3 regions of the Dactylosporangium sp. CS-033363 genome follow, and region 1 is predicted to be linked to each of the others. Evidence: predicted binding sites of a transcription regulator. Region 1 holds the regulator's gene; each other region holds the start of a gene.
What was found. The regulator HrcA, encoded in region 1, represses chaperone genes, less so after heat shock. The targets are predictions, from matches to a motif close to GGTTNGCACNCTCNNNNNGAGNGTGCNAACC.
Positions count from the first base shown of each region.

Region 2: the regulator HrcA is predicted to act here: its motif matches at 1,370-1,400, upstream of groES (co-chaperone GroES).
Region 3: the regulator HrcA is predicted to act here: its motif matches at 3,069-3,099, upstream of groL (chaperonin GroEL).

Region 1 covers NZ_CP192032.1:9,686,253-9,691,870, reverse strand. Annotated here, with positions in the region: gene ACQPZ4_RS44700 (enoyl-CoA hydratase-related protein) at 1-661, opposite strand, end outside; gene hemW (radical SAM family heme chaperone HemW) at 679-1,875, shown strand; gene ACQPZ4_RS44690 (DUF4870 domain-containing protein) at 1,897-2,487, opposite strand; gene hrcA (heat-inducible transcriptional repressor HrcA) at 2,671-3,693, shown strand; gene dnaJ (molecular chaperone DnaJ) at 3,720-4,844, shown strand; gene ACQPZ4_RS44675 (16S rRNA (uracil(1498)-N(3))-methyltransferase) at 4,841-5,539, shown strand; gene ACQPZ4_RS44670 (SDR family NAD(P)-dependent oxidoreductase) at 5,552-5,618, opposite strand, start outside.
Region 2 covers NZ_CP192032.1:10,341,439-10,347,056, reverse strand. Annotated here, with positions in the region: gene ACQPZ4_RS47705 (hypothetical protein) at 1-122, shown strand, start outside; gene ACQPZ4_RS47700 (THUMP-like domain-containing protein) at 82-1,284, opposite strand; gene groES (co-chaperone GroES) at 1,477-1,791, shown strand; gene groL (chaperonin GroEL) at 1,887-3,524, shown strand; gene ACQPZ4_RS47685 (molybdopterin-dependent oxidoreductase) at 4,170-5,618, shown strand, end outside.
Region 3 covers NZ_CP192032.1:507,081-512,698, forward strand. Annotated here, with positions in the region: gene ACQPZ4_RS02380 (GNAT family N-acetyltransferase) at 1-547, shown strand, start outside; gene paaN (phenylacetic acid degradation protein PaaN) at 721-2,394, shown strand; gene ACQPZ4_RS02390 (cold-shock protein) at 2,671-2,874, shown strand; gene groL (chaperonin GroEL) at 3,274-4,893, shown strand.

The sequences.
Region 1 (5,618 bases):
TCTGGTCACCGAAGGTGTCGGACCGGCGACTGCGCAGCAGCTCCTTGGTGCCGGCCAGGGCCCCGGGGGCGCCGCGGACCAGGGCGGCCACGTAGCCCGCCACGGCCTCGTCCAGCTGCTCGGCGGGGACGGCGGCGGTCACCAGCCCGATCCGCTCGGCGCGCGGGCCGTCGAAGGTGGAGCCCGTGAGGTACAACTCGGCGGCGTCTCGTGACGAGAGGCGCGGGAGCACTGTGGCCGAGATCACGGCCGGCACCACGCCGATGCGGACCTCGGTGAAGGCGAACGTGGCCTCGGTGCTGCACACGGCGAGGTCGGCCGCGGCGATCAGGCCGAGCCCGCCCGCCCGCGCCGGGCCCGCCACCCGCGCCACGACCGGCTTGCGGCCCTCCCAGATCGCGGTGAGGACGTCGCCGAGCCGGCTGATCGGCGGCCTGCCGGAGCCGATGGCGGCCGCGGTCTCCTTCAGGTCGGCGCCGGAGCTGAACACCGGGCCGGTGTGGGTGAGCACGATCGCGCGGACCGCGTCGTCGGCGTCCGCCGCGGCCAGCGCCGCCAGCAGCTCCTCGATGAGCGCCGTGGACAGCGCGTTGCGGTTGGGCGGGCTGTCCAGGGTGAGGGTCGCCACGCCCCGGGCCGTTTCGGATCGCACCAGAGACATGCGGGCACACTAGTGAAATGCCAGGAGCACTACCAGAAGGCGAGCCGGTACCCCGTGACGGCGCCCTCCCCCCGGGCGTCGCGGAGGGGGCGGGCCGCGGCGGCTTCGGCGTGTACGTGCACGTGCCCTTCTGCGCGACCCGCTGCGGGTACTGCGACTTCAACACCTACACGGCCGGCGAGGGCGTGCTCAGCGCCGGGTACGCCGAGCAGGTTCTCGACGAGCTGGCCCTGGCCGCGAAGGTGGTCGGCCCGCCCCGTGTCGACACGGTCTTCTTCGGCGGCGGCACCCCGACGCTGCTGCCGCCGGCCGAGCTCGGGCGCATCCTGGAGGGCATCGACCGCACGTGGGGCCTGGCCGCGGACGCCGAGGTGACCACCGAGGCCAACCCGGAGTCGGTCGACCCGGCCGGCCTGCGGGAGCTGCGCGCGGCCGGGTTCAACCGGATCTCGCTCGGCATGCAGTCGGCCGCCCCGCACGTGCTGGCCGTCCTGGACCGCCGGCACACCCCGGGCCGGCCCGCCGCGGCCGCCGCCGAGGCCCGCGTGGCCGGCTTCGAGCGGGTCAACCTGGACCTGATCTACGGCACGCCGGGGGAGCGGCCCGAGGACTTCGCGGCGTCGCTCGCGACCGTGATCGACGCGGGGGTGGACCACGTCAGCGCCTACGCGCTCATCGTCGAGGACGGCACGCGGATGGCCGCGCGGATGCGCCGCGGGGAGCTGCCGTACCCGGACGACGACGTCGCCGCCGACCGCTACCTGGCCGCCGACGAGGCCCTGCACGCGGCCGGTTTCACCTGGTACGAGGTGTCGAACTGGTCCACGGACTCGCCGTGCCGGCACAACGAGCTGTACTGGCGCGGCGGGGACTGGTGGGGGCTCGGCCCGGGCGCGCACAGCCACGTCGGCGGGGTGCGCTGGTGGAACGTCAAGCACCCGCACGCCTATGCGGCGCGGCTGGCGGACTCGGCGTCGCCGGGGCAGGCACGGGAGGTACTGACGGCGGAAGAACGGCACATGGAGGACGTGCTGCTGCGCATCCGGCTCGCCGACGGGCTGCCGCTCGATGCGCTGGACGCGGCCGGTCTGGCGGGCGCGCGGGACTGCCTGGCCGACGGGCAGCTCGATGCCGGGGCCTTCGCGGCCGGCCGGGCGGTGCTCACGCTGCGGGGCCGGCTGCTCGCCGACGGGGTGGCGCGGGCTCTGACGTGAGCCCGCGCCACCCCGTGAGGCCTACTTGATCAGGCGGATGGTCATCGGGTAGTGGTACAGCTCCCCGTTGTTGGCCTTCATGCCACCGAGGATGCCGAACACGATGATGACGATCCACACGAGGAACGGCAGGAAGAACAGGATCCCGAACGAGCAGATCGAGACGATCACCGCCACGATCATGGCGATGCCCCAGGTGATCTGGAAGTTCAGGGCCTCGTTCGCGTGCGCCTTGACCGTCGGCGACTCGTTGCCCTTCGCGAGGAGCGCGACCAGCGGGGCGATGAAGCCGACGATGATCCCGCCGAAGTGGGCGATGAGCGCCCACGTCTTCTCGTCGCTGTTGGCGTAGCCGGCCGGCGCGCCGGGCTGCCCGTAGGCGCCGGGCTGCTGGTAACCGGGCTGCTGGTACCCCGGCTGCTGGTATCCGGGCTGCTGGTAGCCGCCGGGCTGCTGCTGATATCCCGGCTGCTGGTAACCCGGCTGCTCGTAGCCGGCGCCCGAGGTGGGCGGGGTGCCGTAGGCCCCGCCACCACTGGACGGCGGGGGGTACCCGGAGTTGGGGTCCTGCGGCATGCCGTAGTCCCCCGGGGGGCGAGGTGGTTCACTCATGGGGCCACGGTAGGTGCATCGATCAAGTGGCGCCAGCGACACGACATGACGTCTTTTGGACAACTTTTGCCCAGCCCAGGATCACTGGCGACTATCGTGCGCCAAACGATCATCGCGTGCCCTCGCGCGACTGACGTAGACTGGCACTCACCAGTTGGGAGTGCCAGTCCTCGAGGAGGTGCCATGGGCCTTGACGAGCGGAAGCTCGAAGTGCTTCGCGCCATCGTCGAGGACTACGTCGCCACCCAGGAACCGGTCGGGAGCAAGTCGCTCGTCGAGCGGCACAACCTGCGGGTCTCCCCGGCGACGGTCCGCAACGACATGGCGGTCCTGGAGGAGGAGGGCTACATCCGGCAGCCGCACACCAGTGCGGGGCGGGTGCCCACCGACGCCGGCTACCGGCTGTTCGTCGACAAACTCTCCCGGGTGAAGCCGCTGAGCCAGGCCGAGCGCCGGGCCATCGAGCGGTTCCTGATCGGCGCGGTCGACCTCGACGACGTGGTGCACCGCACAGTCCGGCTGCTCGCCCAGCTGACCCGGCAGGTCGCGGTGGTGCAGTACCCGAGCCTGTCGCGGGCCAGCGTGCGGCACTTCGAGCTGGTGCCGATCTCCACCACCCGGCTCATGGTCGTCATGATCGCCGAGACCGGCCGGGTCGAGCAGCGCCTCGTGGACCTGCCCGGCCCGATCCTGGCCGACGACGTCACCGAGCTGCGCCGCATGATCAACGAGAAGCTCGTCGGCAAGCGGCTGGCGGAGACGCCGCCGCTGGTCGTGGCGCTGGTCGAGGAGACCGCGGCGAGCCTGCGGCCGCCGATGACGGCGCTGTCCACGGTGCTGCTGGAGACGCTGGTCGAGCGGACGGAGGAGCGCATCGCGCTCGCCGGCACCGCGAACCTGGCCCGCGGCGGGCTGCTGGACTTCCAGGGCTCGCTGCGCCCGATCCTCGAGGCCCTCGAGGAGGAGGTCATCCTGCTCAAGCTCTTCGGCGAGGTCGAGCCCAGCATGACCCGGGTGCGCATCGGCGACGAGAACGAGATCGAGGACCTGCGCACCGCCTCGATCGTGGCGACCGGCTACGGACCCGGCACCATGGTGGTGGGCGGGATGGGCGTGCTCGGCCCGACCCGCATGGACTACCCCGGAAACATCGCGACCGTGCGGGCCGTGGCACGCTACGTCGGCGACCTGCTGGCACAGAGTTGACATCTATCTCAGGGGCATAGGACTCAGTGGCGAAGGACTATTACGGGATTCTCGGCGTCAAGCGGGACTCCACAGCCGATGAGATCAAGCGGGCCTACCGGCGGTTGGCCCGCGAATTCCACCCGGACGTGAATCCCGACCCGGCGGCGCAGGAGAAGTTCAAAGAGATCAACGCCGCCTACGAGGTCCTGTCCGACCCCCGCAAGCGGGAGATGGTCGACCTGGGCGGCGACCCCCTCGCGCCCAGCGGCGGCGGGGGCGGCCCCGCCGGCGGCGCGTTCGTGGGCTTCCAGGACATCATGGACGCCTTCTTCGGCACCCAGTCCGCCCGCGGGCCCCGCCCGCGCGTGCGCCCGGGCGCCGACGCGATCCTGCGCCTCGACCTCGACCTGCACGAGACCGCGTTCGGCGTCGAGGCCCCGATCCAGGTCGACACCGCCGTGGTCTGCACCACCTGCCAGGGCGCCGGCACCGCGCCGGGCACCCACCCGCAGACCTGCGAGATCTGCCAGGGCCGCGGCGAGGTCCAGTCGGTCCAGCGCACGTTCCTCGGCCAGGTCGTCTCGGCCCGCCCCTGCGCGGCATGCCAGGGCTTCGGCACCGTCATCCCGCACCCCTGCGCCACGTGCGGCGGCGACGGCCGGGTCCGCACCCGCCGCTCGCTCACCGTCAAGATCCCCTCGGGCGTCGAGGACGGCATGCGCATCCGCCTGGCCCAGCAGGGCGAGGTCGGCCCCGGCGGCGGCCCGCCCGGCGACCTCTACGTCGAGATCCACGAGCGCCCGCACGACGTGTACTCGCGCAAGGACGACGACCTGCACTGCCGCGTCACGGTCCCGATGACCGCCGCCGCGCTCGGCACCCGCCTGACCATCAAGACCCTGGACGGCGAGGAGACGGTCGACGTCAAGGCGGGCACCCAGCCCACCTCGACCCTGCGCATCCGCGGCAAGGGCGTCCCCCACCTGCGCGGCGCCGGCCGGGGCGACCTGTACGTGCACCTGGACGTGCGCACCCCGACCCGCCTGGAACCGGAGCAGGAGCGCCTGCTGCGCGAGTTCGCCCGCACCCGGGGCGAGGAGGTCGCCGAGCTGTCGAAGCAGGGCGGCTTCTTCTCACGCATGCGCGACGCCTTCAACGGCCACGCGTGAGCCTGCCGCTCTTCCTGGTCGCCGCTCTCCCCTCGGGCCCGTCCCACGTCCTGGACGGCCCGGAGGGCCACCACGCCGCCGACGTGCAGCGTCTCCTGCCAGGCGAGGCCCTGCTCCTGTCGGACGGCGCGGGCGGCCTGGTCCGCGGCGTGGTTACTTCGGCCCGCAAGGGTGCTCTGACGCTCGCGCTCGATGAGCCTGCGTTTGTACCCGCACCCGACCCGTCACTGACCGTGGTGCAGGGCATCGCGAAGGGGGAGCGGGCGGAACTGGCGGTACAACTGCTGACCGAGGTCGGCGTGGACCGCATCGTGCCCTGGCAGGCCGCGCGGAGCATCGCCAGGTGGAAGGACGAGCGGCCCTTGCTGCGCTGGCAGGCCACGGCACGCGAGGCGGCGAAGCAGTCGCGGCGGGCTTGGGTTCCCGCGGTCTCCGCGGCTTGCGCGACCCGGCAGCTCTCCTTGTCGGGGACGGTGCTGGTGCTGCATGAGGAGGCTTCGGTACCGCTCTCCGCCGTGCCGCTGCCCGCTTCCGGAGAGATCACGCTCGTCGTCGGGCCGGAAGGCGGCGTGGCGCCCGAGGAATTGGACGCCATCGGGGGGACGGCCGTGCGGCTGGGGCCCGAAGTATTGCGGACCTCGACCGCGGGGGCGGCGGCTGTTGCGGCACTTTCCGTCAGACTCGGGCGCTGGTAGAGCGGTCTCCTCCTACCGAAAGTAACTGGCGCCGGTCAGGTCGAGAATGGTCCCGGAGGCCCATTCGGAGGACGCCAGA
Region 2 (5,618 bases), 660 kb from region 1:
ACGAGATGTGCCGGGACACCGGGCGGTATCTGCTGGGGCAGCTCGGGCTGCGGCCGCCCGAGGTGCTGGCCGAGGACACGCTCAGCGACCTGCAGCGGCGGCTGGGGCATCCGCTGGTCTGAGCAGGAGCGCGGCGGGCTCGCCCTTGATCTTCGTGAGCGCGAGGAATGCGCTTTCGTCGCCCTTCAGGTGCAGGTTCCGGCGGAGTTCGTCGACGTCGTGGGCCGATCCGCGCTTCAGGATCTGGAGGGCGCCGATGTTGCGCGTCCGGAGTGCGGCACGGAGCTTTTTCAGTGCGATCGGCAGGCGATCGACCACGGCGTAGCGGCGGCCGAGCCTGGTAGAAATGTCAGCATTTGTGGTGATATAGGCGATCGACTCGTCCAGCAGGGTGCCGTCGACCTGCGAAGCCAGCTCGGCCACCAGGTGGGAGCGGACGACGGCGCCGTCGGGGTCGTAGAGGTACGCGCCGACCGGACCGACCGGGGCGCGCTCCTCGCCGCTGCCGGTGAGCTCGAACACGTCCTCGCCGCGGATGACGGTCGCCCGCCGCGGCGCCCCGGCGAGCGGGCCGCACCAGGCCGCCGCCTCGACCACGTCGCCGTCCACCGAGACCCACTCGCCCTCGGCGCCGGCGGGGAGCAGGGCGTGGTCGATGCCGGGCGCGAGCTTGAGCACCGCGTTGGGGACGCGGGTGGGCAGCGCGGTGACGAAGTCCCACGGCGGCGAGTAGGCGCGCGGGTCGAACACCCGCCGGCCGCCCGACGTGCGGCGGGCCGGGTCGCAGAAGACGGCCTCGACGGCGACCAGGGGCGTGGCGGTGGCGTCGCGGGCTTCGACCAGTACACCCGGGAGCCCTAAGTTTGTGATGTTGGCGGCGGCGATCGCGGCCGTGGCGGGGTCGGCGTCCACCGCCAGCACCCGCATCCCGGCGCGCGCGAAGGCGATCGTGTCGGCCCCGATGCCGCAGCCCAGGTCGGCCACCCGGCGCGCACCGGCGGCGGCCAGGCGGGCGGCGCGGCGGCGGGCCACGACGGACCGGGTCGCCTGCTCCAGGCCCGCGCGGGTGAAGAACATGACGGCCGCATCGGTACCGAACTTCGCCCGGGCCTTCCTCCGCAGCTCCGTCTGGGTGAGGGCGGCGGCGGCGAGGGTGGGCGGGAAGCCCTGGGCGCGCAGCTTCTCGGCCGCGGCGAGCGGATCGCCGTCGGGCAGCGCGGCCGCGGCGGCCAGCGCCTCCTGCCCGTCCGGGCTGGTCAGGGCCTGCACGTCCTCGGGCTGCACGGGGTCCTTTGCTGGAGTCCGGGGTGATTTCGTGGCGTGTCTGGCACTCTAGTTGACGGAGTGCTAGCCACCGGCATAACCTCCGAGTTAGCACTCTCCTGCCGAGGGTGCCAGACATACCCGGCCGGGGCCGGCACCCGCGACGACGGCTTCACCGGGCTCTCGATAGTAAGCTCGATACCCCAGGAGGGTATGCCCGTGACTACCGCGACGCAGGTTGCGATCAAGCCGCTCGAGGACCGCATCCTGGTCCAGGCCAACGAGGCTGAGACGACCACCGCCTCGGGCATCGTCATTCCGGACACCGCCAAGGAGAAGCCCCAGGAGGGCACCGTCAAGGCGGTGGGCCCGGGTCGCATCGACGACAAGGGCAACCGGGTGCCGATCGACGTCAAGGTCGGCGACACCGTCATCTACTCGAAGTACGGCGGCACCGAGGTCAAGTACGCCGGCCAGGAGTACCTCGTGCTCTCGGCCCGCGACGTCCTCGCCGTCATCGAGAAGTGACCGTTTTTCACTAGAAGCAGTGGCCACCGCCCCGGACCCGTGCGCTAGGCGCGAGGCAGCCGGGGCGGTGTCGCTTTGAAGGGAATCCACAAAGCATGGCGAAGATCCTGAGTTTCTCCGACGAGGCGCGCCACCTTCTGGAGCACGGCGTCAACCGGCTGGCCGACACGGTCAAGGTCACGCTCGGCCCCCGTGGGCGCAACGTCGTCCTGGACAAGAAGTTCGGCGCCCCGACCATCACCAACGACGGCGTGACCATCGCCAAGGAGATCGAACTCTCCAACCCGTACGAGAACCTTGGCGCGCAGCTGGTCAAGGAGGTCGCCACCAAGACCAACGACGTCGCCGGCGACGGCACGACGACGGCCACGGTGCTGGCCCAGGCCCTGGTCCGCGAGGGCCTGCGCAACGTGGCCGCCGGCGCCAACCCGGCCGGCGTGAAGCGCGGCATCGACCAGGCCGCCGCCGCGATCGTCAAGGCGCTCAAGGACAAGGCCACCCCGGTCGCGAGCCACACCGAGATCGCGCAGGTCGCCACCATCTCCGCCCAGGACGCCACCATCGGCGACCTGATCGCCTCGGCCATGGAGCGCGTCGGCCGCGACGGCGTCATCACGGTGGAGGAGGGCTCGATGCTCACCACCGAGCTCGACGTCACCGAGGGCATGCAGTTCGACAAGGGCTTCATCTCCCCGCACTTCGTCACCGACGGCGAGGCGCAGGAGGCGGTCCTCGAGGACGCGTACGTCCTCATCACCACGCAGAAGATCTCCGCCATCGAGGAGCTCCTGCCGCTGCTGGAGAAGATCGTCCAGAACAGCAAGCCGCTGCTGATCATCGCCGAGGACGTCGAGGGCCAGGCCCTGTCGACCCTCGTGGTGAACGCCATCCGCAAGACCTTCCGGGTCGTCGCGGTCAAGGCGCCCGGCTTCGGCGACCGCCGCAAGGCGATGCTGCAGGACATCTGCATCCTGACCGGCTCCGAGCTCATCGCGCCCGAGCTGGGCTACAAGCTGGAGAACACCGGCCTGGAGCAGCTCGGCACGGCCCGCCGCGTCGTGGTCACCAAGGACCTGTGCACCATCGTCGACGGCGGTGGCGACCAGTCCGAGGTCAACTCGCGCGTCGAGCAGCTGCGCAAAGAGGTCGAGGCCTCCGACTCCGACTGGGACAAGGAGAAGCTGAACGAGCGCGTCGCCAAGCTCTCCGGCGGTGTCGCGGTCGTCAAGGCCGGCGCCGCGACCGAGATCGAGATGAAGGAGCGCAAGCACCGCATCGAGGACGCCATCTCGGCGACCAAGGCCGCGGTGCAGGAGGGCATCGTCCCGGGCGGCGGCGCGGCCCTGGCCCAGGTGGCCACGGTCCTCGACGGCGACCTCGGCCTCACCGGCGACGAGAAGGTCGGCGTGGGCATCGTCCGCAAGGCCCTCGTGGAGCCGCTGCGGTGGATCGCCCAGAACGCGGGCTTCGACGGCTACGTGGTGGTCGGCAAGGTCCAGGCCCTCGACTTCGGCCACGGCCTGGACGCGGCCACGGGCGAGTACGTCGACCTGGTCAAGTCGGGCATCGTCGACCCGGTGAAGGTGACGCACAGCGCGGTCGCCAACGCCGCTTCGATCGCGGGTCTCCTGCTCACCACGGAGAGCCTGATCGTCGAGAAGCCGGAGGCCGCGGAGCCGGCCGCCGGTGGCCACGGCCACGGGCACGGTCACTCGCACGGGCCGGGCTTCTGATTTTTCCTTCTCCGGACGGGCCCTGGGCGTCTTCGCCCGGGGCCCGTTTTTTGGCCGTTCGCCGTGCTCCGGGGTGGGTGGGGCGATAAGTCGGGCGCTGACGCGCCGCGACTTATCGGACTTATCGCCTGTCGGGGCATAAATCGGTTTGGCCGGATTTTCAGATGGCGCTCATTTCGACGTCCGGCGAAGTGGGGCAAATCACCCTTGGGGTGCCGGTCACCCGGCTGGGGGATGCCGGAACGGCCCCGCGCCGTGAGGGGGGCAGCGACGGGCTGTCAGAGGGCCGCGCGGAGTGGCGGCGGTGCGCGCTCGGGGCTGGTGGGTGGAGCCGGCATGCTGAGCGAGAGTCCCTCGGAGCAGCAGTGGGTTGTGAGCGCGCCGCTCGGGGCGGGTGGGGTGGCGCCCGGCGGGGTGTGTGGGGGCGCTGCTCGGGATCGGCGCGGCGGTCGAGGCGCGACTGAGGGAGTTGCGCCACAAGGCGGCCCTGCGCGCGGCGGCCCTGCGCGCGGCGGCCGTGGAAGGGGCTGCGAGGCCGGGTCAGCGTCGCTCGGTGTGGTGGGTGGGTCACGGGTGGCGCGGCGAATGATTAGGGACTCATTACGCGGCTTGGTGCGGTGCGGATGATCGCCGCATGCTTGAGCCGTGCAGACTCGTAAGTTCGCCGCGCTCGCCGGACTGGCCGCCGCCGGCACGGCACTCGGGGTGGCCGAGATCGTGGCGATCTTCACCGGACCCGCCACGTCGCCGCTGGTCAGCGTGGGTGGCGTGGTCATCGACAGCGTGCCCGGCGCGGTGAAGGACCTGGCGGTCCAGATCTTCTACACGTACGACAAGCTGGCGCTCACCATCGGCACCCTGGTCGTGCTGGCCGCCATCGCCGCCGGGATCGGGGTGCTGGCGGGGCGGAACCGGCTCTGGGGATACGCCGGGATCGGGCTCTTCGGGGTCGTGGGGATCGTCGCCGCGCTGAGCAGGCACAACTCGCCCTGGTACGCCTTCGTGCCGACGCTCGTGGGGGCACTGGCGGGAGTCGCCGTGCTGCGGTGGCTGCTCACGCACGAGGCCGGGGACAACGCCACGGCGGAGGAGCGGCGGTGGTTCCTGCGGGCGGCCGGGTACACGCTGGCCGGGGCCGCGGCCGTCGGGTTCTTCGGGCGCTGGTTCTCCACGCGGCGCGGGGTCGAGGCGGATCGCGAGGCGGTCAACCTGCCCACCGTGGCGCCGAACACCGTGGCGCCGCTGCCGTCCGGGGCCGACGCCGGCGTGCCCGACCTGGCGCCGTTCGTCACGCCGAACAAGGATTTCTACCTGATCGACACCTCGCTCGTGTCGCCGCAGCTGACGACCGAGGACTGGAAGCTGCGCATCTACGGCAAGGTCGAGAAGGAGATCACGATCAGCTGGGCCGAGCTGCTGCAACGGCCGATGATCGAGCGGTACATCACGCTGGCCTGCGTCTCCAACGAGGTCGGGGGCGGGCTCATCGGCAACGCGAAGTGGCAGGGCGTGCGGGTTGCCGACCTGCTCGCCGAGGCCAGGCCGCGGGCCGGGGCCGATCAGGTGGTCAGCCGGTCGATCGACGGGTTCACCGCCGGGACGCCGACCGACGTGCTGCTCGACGGGCGCGACGCCATGCTCGCGGTCGCCATGAACGGGGAGCCGCTGCCGGTGCAGCACGGTTTTCCGGTGCGGATGGTGGTGCCCGGCTTGTACGGGTACGTCTCCGCCACAAAATGGCTCGTCGAACTCGAACTGACGTCGTTCGCCGATTTCGACGCCTATTGGATCAAGCGCGGATGGTCGGCCAAGGGTCCGATCAAGACCGAATCGAGAATCGACGCGCCGCGGGACGGGAGCAGTCCGCACGCCGGGGAGATCATGATTGCCGGCGTCGCCTGGGCGCAGCATCGCGGCATTTCCAAGGTCGAGGTCCGGGTCGACAACGGGGCTTGGCAGCAGGCGACGCTGCTGCCCGTACCGTCGATCGACACCTGGCGCCAGTGGACCCTGAAGTGGCAGGCCACGCCCGGCCAGCACCGGATCACGGTGCGCGCGACCGACAACGGCGGCGACACCCAGACAGACGCCGTG
Region 3 (5,618 bases), 1.9 Mb from region 1:
CGACCTGGACGAGGCCGCCCTCGACCGCATGTACGCCGACGGCCTGGCCAAGGCGGCCGGCTACCGGCTCGTGCACTGGGGCGACACGCTGCCCGAGGAGTACGTGGAGGACCTGGCCGCCCTGGACTCCTCGTTCCTGGCGGAGTCGCCGATGGGTGAGCTCGAGTACGAACCGGAGAACGTCGACGCGGCCCGGGTCCGCGCGCAGCACGCCGCGAACACGGCTTGGGGGTGGCGGCGGTACGAGACGGGGCTGGTCCACGAGGCGAGCGGCCGACTGGTCGCGTGGACCGCGATCAAGGCCGCCCGCACCATCGACTGGCACGCCTGGCAGATGATCACCCTGGTCCACCCGGCCCACCGCGGCCACCGCCTGGGGATCGTCGCCAAGGTCGCCAACCTGCGCCGGATGCAGGCGGGGGAGCCCGCCGTGACGGTGATCGACACCTTCAACGCGGCGGACAACTCCTACATGATCGCCATCAACGAGGCGATGGGGTTCCGGTTCGTCGATCTTTGGGCGAACTGGCAGGGGGCGCTGGCTTAGCCTCGCCGGGGTTGATCGCGAAATGTCGGGCTTCGTGCCTCAGCCCGACATTTCGGACTTATACCCCGTCCGGGGATTCGCGCGGTATGGGGTGATTTTGCGGGCGGGTTGCCTCGTTGCTGGAACTCGTCACATGGTCGGCGGGCCCGCTCGGCGGTGGCAGGATGGCGCACATGGAGAACTCACACCCCATGTTCGCCAGCCACGCCGACACGCTGGAGCGGGCGCTGACCGCGATCGCCGAGCGTGCGTACTGGTCCAACTACCCCGAGTCGCCCAGCCCCCGCATCTACGGCGAGCATGCCGCCGGCGAGGGGGAGGCGGCCTTCCGGGCGTACCTCGGCGCCGATTTTCCCCTCAAGGATCAGCCCGGCATCACCGACTGGGTCGCCACCGAGCGCTCGCCGTTCGGCATCGAGCTGGACGTGCGCTATCCGCACCTGGACGTCGACGCCGCGTTCGCCGCGCTGGCCGAGGGCATGCCCGCCTGGCGCGCGGCCGGCCCGCAGACCCGCACCGGCGTCTGCCTGGAGATCCTCGACCGGCTGCACAAGGCCTCGTTCGAGCTCGCCAACGCCGTGCACGCCACCACCGGCCAGGCCTTCGTGATGGCGTTCCAGGCCGGCGCCCCGCACGCGTTCGACCGGGCGCTCGAGGCGGTCGCCTACGCCTACCGCGAGATGACCCGCACCCCGGCCACGGCCGACTGGCAGAAGCCCGCGGGCAAGGGCCAGACGCTGCACATGTCGAAGACCTTCCATGTCGTACCGCGCGGTGCCGCCCTCGTCATCGGCTGCAACACGTTCCCGACGTGGAACTCGTACCCGGGCTTCTTCGCGTCCCTGGCCACGGGCAACCCGGTGGTCGTCAAGCCGCACCCGGGGGCCGTCCTGCCGCTGGCGATCACCGTGAAGATCGCCCGCGAGACGCTCGCCGACGCCGGCTTCGACCCCAACCTCGTCCTGCTGGCCGCCGAGGCGCCCGGCGAGGGGCTGGCCAAGACCCTCGCCCTGCGGCCCGAGGTGCGCATCATCGACTTCACCGGCTCGACCGAGTTCGGCGACTGGCTCGAGGGCAACGCGCGCCAGGCCGTGGTCTACACCGAGAAGGCCGGCGTCAACACCGTGGTGGTCGACTCGACGGACGACTTCGCCGGAATGTGCCGCAACATCGGGTTCTCCTTGGTGTTGTACTCCGGGCAGATGTGCACCACTCCGCAGAACATTCTCGTGCCCGTGGGAGGCATCGCCACCAACGAGGGGCACAAGAGCCTCGACGACGTCGCCCAAGGCATTGCCGCGGCCGTCGGTGCACTCACCGGAGATGCCGCCAAGGGCGTGGAACTGACCGGCGCAATCGTGAACGAAGGCGTTCTGGAAAGGCTCCAGAAGGCCGCAACGGTGGGCGATCCGGTACTCGAATCCTCAGACGTTTCACACCCGGCTTATGCGACCGCGACTGTCCGTACACCGCTCATCCGGAAACTCGGCGCGGATGACGCCGAGACGTATGGGTCGGAGTGGTTCGGTCCCATTTCCTTCGTTGTCGCGACCGATTCCACAGACGGCAGTGTGCGGATCTTCGCGGACACGGTCGGCAAGAAGGGCGCATTGACCGCATCGGTCTATTCGACGTCGCCGGACGTCCTCGACGCCGTGGAAGAGGCCGCTTTGGTTGCAGGTGTGCATTTGTCAGTGAACCTTACCGGCGGTGTCTTCGTGAACCAGTCGGCCGCGTTTTCCGACTTCCACGCCAGTGGTGCCAATCCCGCGGCCAATGCCGCGCTCACCGACGGTGCCTACGTCGCCAGCCGCTTCCGCGTCGTTCAGTCACGACGTCACGTGTAGTGCTGAAGGTTCCTAACGAGTAGTCGCCGGGCGATGCTTGACTCTGCAAGGAAAAGTTGCGAGAAGGCATGCTCGGCGACCTTTTTCCACTGTTTGAACCGTGACCTTGCTGTCCGATTTAGGCCTGTCGGCAGGGTGGTTACTCCTGTACCGTGCGGTTCGGTCGTCTTCCTTCGCCGGTTCCACCCCCGGACCCGGCGGCTGTGGTTGAAGACCCGGAGCTGGTCCCCACAGCCAGCCGAGTAAGCAGCAGGACCGAAGTAGAGGAAGTGCACCGTGGCACAGGGCACCGTCAAGTGGTTCAACAGCGAAAAGGGCTACGGCTTCATCGCGGTCGACGGGGGGCAGGACGTCTTCGTCCACTTCTCCGCGATTCAGATGGACGGCTACAAGTCGCTGGAAGACGGACAGCGCGTCGAGTTCGAGATCGCGCAGGGTCAGAAGGGGCCGCAGGCCGAAGGGGTTCGGCTCCTCGCCTGACCCAAGTCTCCGTATTCAACCGCCGGGGCACCGCCCTCATTGACGAGGGCTGGTGCCCTGCGTCCTTTTTACGGCATTTCTTTTCCTCCTTTGCCGGCTTCCTGTTGGGAGAGCGCTCTCTGGGTGAACCCTGGGGATCACCTCGCGGGGCTCTCCGTTTGCTTGCACTCGACCGGCCAGAGTGCTAAACAGGGACTTGGCACTCGCAACCCGTGAGTGCCAAGGTCGGGACGGTGCAGTCCTCCGGTGGGCAACCACCTGAGGCTGGTCGTCGCGGGCTCATCCGGCCCGACCGCCCGGAGCTGCCGACGTGGGGCTCCGAAGGTGCGAAAGCAGGCGGTGAGCCGCAGGCCCCACGGGGTCGAGGCGAATCGTGAGTGTCCAGGAGGACAACGCCGAATGGCCAAGATTATCGCGTTCGACGAAGAGGCGCGCCGCGGTCTCGAGCGGGGCATGAACCAGCTCGCCGACGCCGTCAAGGTGACGCTCGGGCCCAAGGGCCGCAACGTCGTCCTCGAGAAGAAGTGGGGCGCGCCCACCATCACCAACGATGGTGTGAGCATCGCCAAGGAGATCGAGCTCGAGGACCCGTACGAGAAGATCGGCGCCGAGCTGGTCAAGGAAGTCGCGAAGAAGACCGACGACGTCGCCGGTGACGGCACGACGACGGCCACCGTGCTCGCGCAGGCGCTGGTCCGTGAGGGCCTGCGCAACGTCGCGGCCGGCGCGAACCCGATGGCCCTCAAGCGCGGCATCGAGGCGGCTGTCGCCTCCGTCGCCGACGAGCTGGCCAACCTCGCCAAGGACGTGGAGACCAAGGAGCAGATCGCCTCCACCGCCTCCATCTCCGCCGGCGACTCCACGGTCGGCGAGATCATCGCCGAGGCGATGGACAAGGTCGGCAAGGAAGGCGTCATCACCGTCGAGGAGAGCAACACCTTCGGCCTCGAGCTCGAGCTCACCGAGGGCATGCGCTTCGACAAGGGCTACATCTCGCCGTACTTCGCGACCGACAGCGACCGGATGGAGGCCGTCCTCGACGACCCCTACATCCTCATCGTCGAGTCGAAGATCTCCGCGGTGAAGGACCTGCTCCCGGTGCTGGAGAAGGTCATGCAGGCGGGCAAGTCGCTCGCCATCATCGCCGAGGACGTCGAGGCCGAGGCCCTGGCGACCCTGGTCGTGAACAAGATCCGCGGCACGTTCAAGTCGGTCGCCGTCAAGGCCCCCGGCTTCGGCGACCGCCGCAAGGCCATGCTCGCCGACATCGCCATCCTGACGGGTGGCCAGGTCATCAGCGAGACCCTCGGCCTCAAGATCGAGAACGCTGACCTCTCCCTGCTGGGCCGCGCCCGCAAGGTCGTCGTCAGCCGGGACGAGACCACCATCGTCGACGGTTCGGGTGACGCCGAGGCGATCAACGGCCGGGTCGCCGAGATCCGCGCCGAGATCGAGAAGAGCGACTCGGACTACGACCGCGAGAAGCTGCAGGAGCGCCTGGCCAAGCTGGCCGGCGGCGTCGCGGTCATCAAGGTCGGCGCGGCCACCGAGGTCGAGCTCAAGGAGCGCAAGCACCGCATCGAGGACGCCGTGCGCAACGCGAAGGCGGCCGTCGAAGAGGGCATCGTCCCCGGCGGTGGCGTGGCCCTCGTGCAGGCCGGCAAGACCGCGTTCGACAAGATCGACCTGGTCGGCGACGAGGCGACCGGCGCGAACATCGTCAAGGTCGCGCTCGACGCCCCGCTGCGTCAGATCGCCGTGAACGCGGGCCTCGAGGGCGGCGTCGTCGTCGAGCGCGTCCGCAACCTGGAGCCGGGTCACGGCCTCAACGCCGCGACCGGCGAGTACGTCAACCTCCTGGCCGAGGGCATCATCGACCCGGCCAAGGTGACGCGCTCGGCGCTGCAGAACGCCGCTTCGATCGCGGCCCTGTTCCTCACCACGGAGGCCGTGGTGGCGGACAAGCCCGAGAAGGAGAAGGCCCCGGCCGCCCCCGGCGGCGGCGACATGGACTTCTGAGTCCAGCCTTCCGCAACACAGCTGCAAACAGAGCGGGCCGACCCTCCGGGGCCGGCCCGCTTTGCTGTGCGCCCGCGCTCTCCACGCCGGCCCGTTCTCGCCCACGCAGCGTTGGTGGTCTGCCTCGCGTCCCGGCCAACGCTCCCGCGCTCCGCCCCAACCCGACGCTCCCCGCAACCGCCGCGACCCGACCCTCCGCGGCCCGCGCGGTGGTGGTGGGTCTCGCGCGCCGGCTAACGCCCGTGCGGGTGGCGGTGGTGGTGGTTTCGCGTGGCGGTGAGTCTTGCGTCCCGGCTAACGCGCACCCGCGCGGCGGTGGCGGTGGTCTCTCGCGCGGCGGTGGGCCTCGCGTTTCCGGCCAACGCGGCCCCGCAGCGGTGGGCCTCGCGTTTCCGGCCAACGCGGCCCCGCAGCGGTGATGGCCCCGCGTGGGCGTTGCGGCGGTGCTCTCGGCGGTGGTCTCGCGCGGCGGTGGCGGTGGTCTCGCGCGGCGGTGGGCCTCGCGTTTCCGGCCAACGCGGCCCCGCAGCGGTGGGCCTCGCGTTTCCGGCCAACGCGGCCCCGCAGCGGTGATGGCCCCGCGTGGGCGTTGCGGCGGTGCTCTCGGCGGTGGTCTCGCGCGGCGGTGGCGGTGGTCTCGCGCGGCGGTGGGCCTCGCGTTTCCGGCCAACGCGGCCCCGCAGCGGTGATGGCCTCGCGTGGGCGTTGCGGCGGTGCTCTCGCGC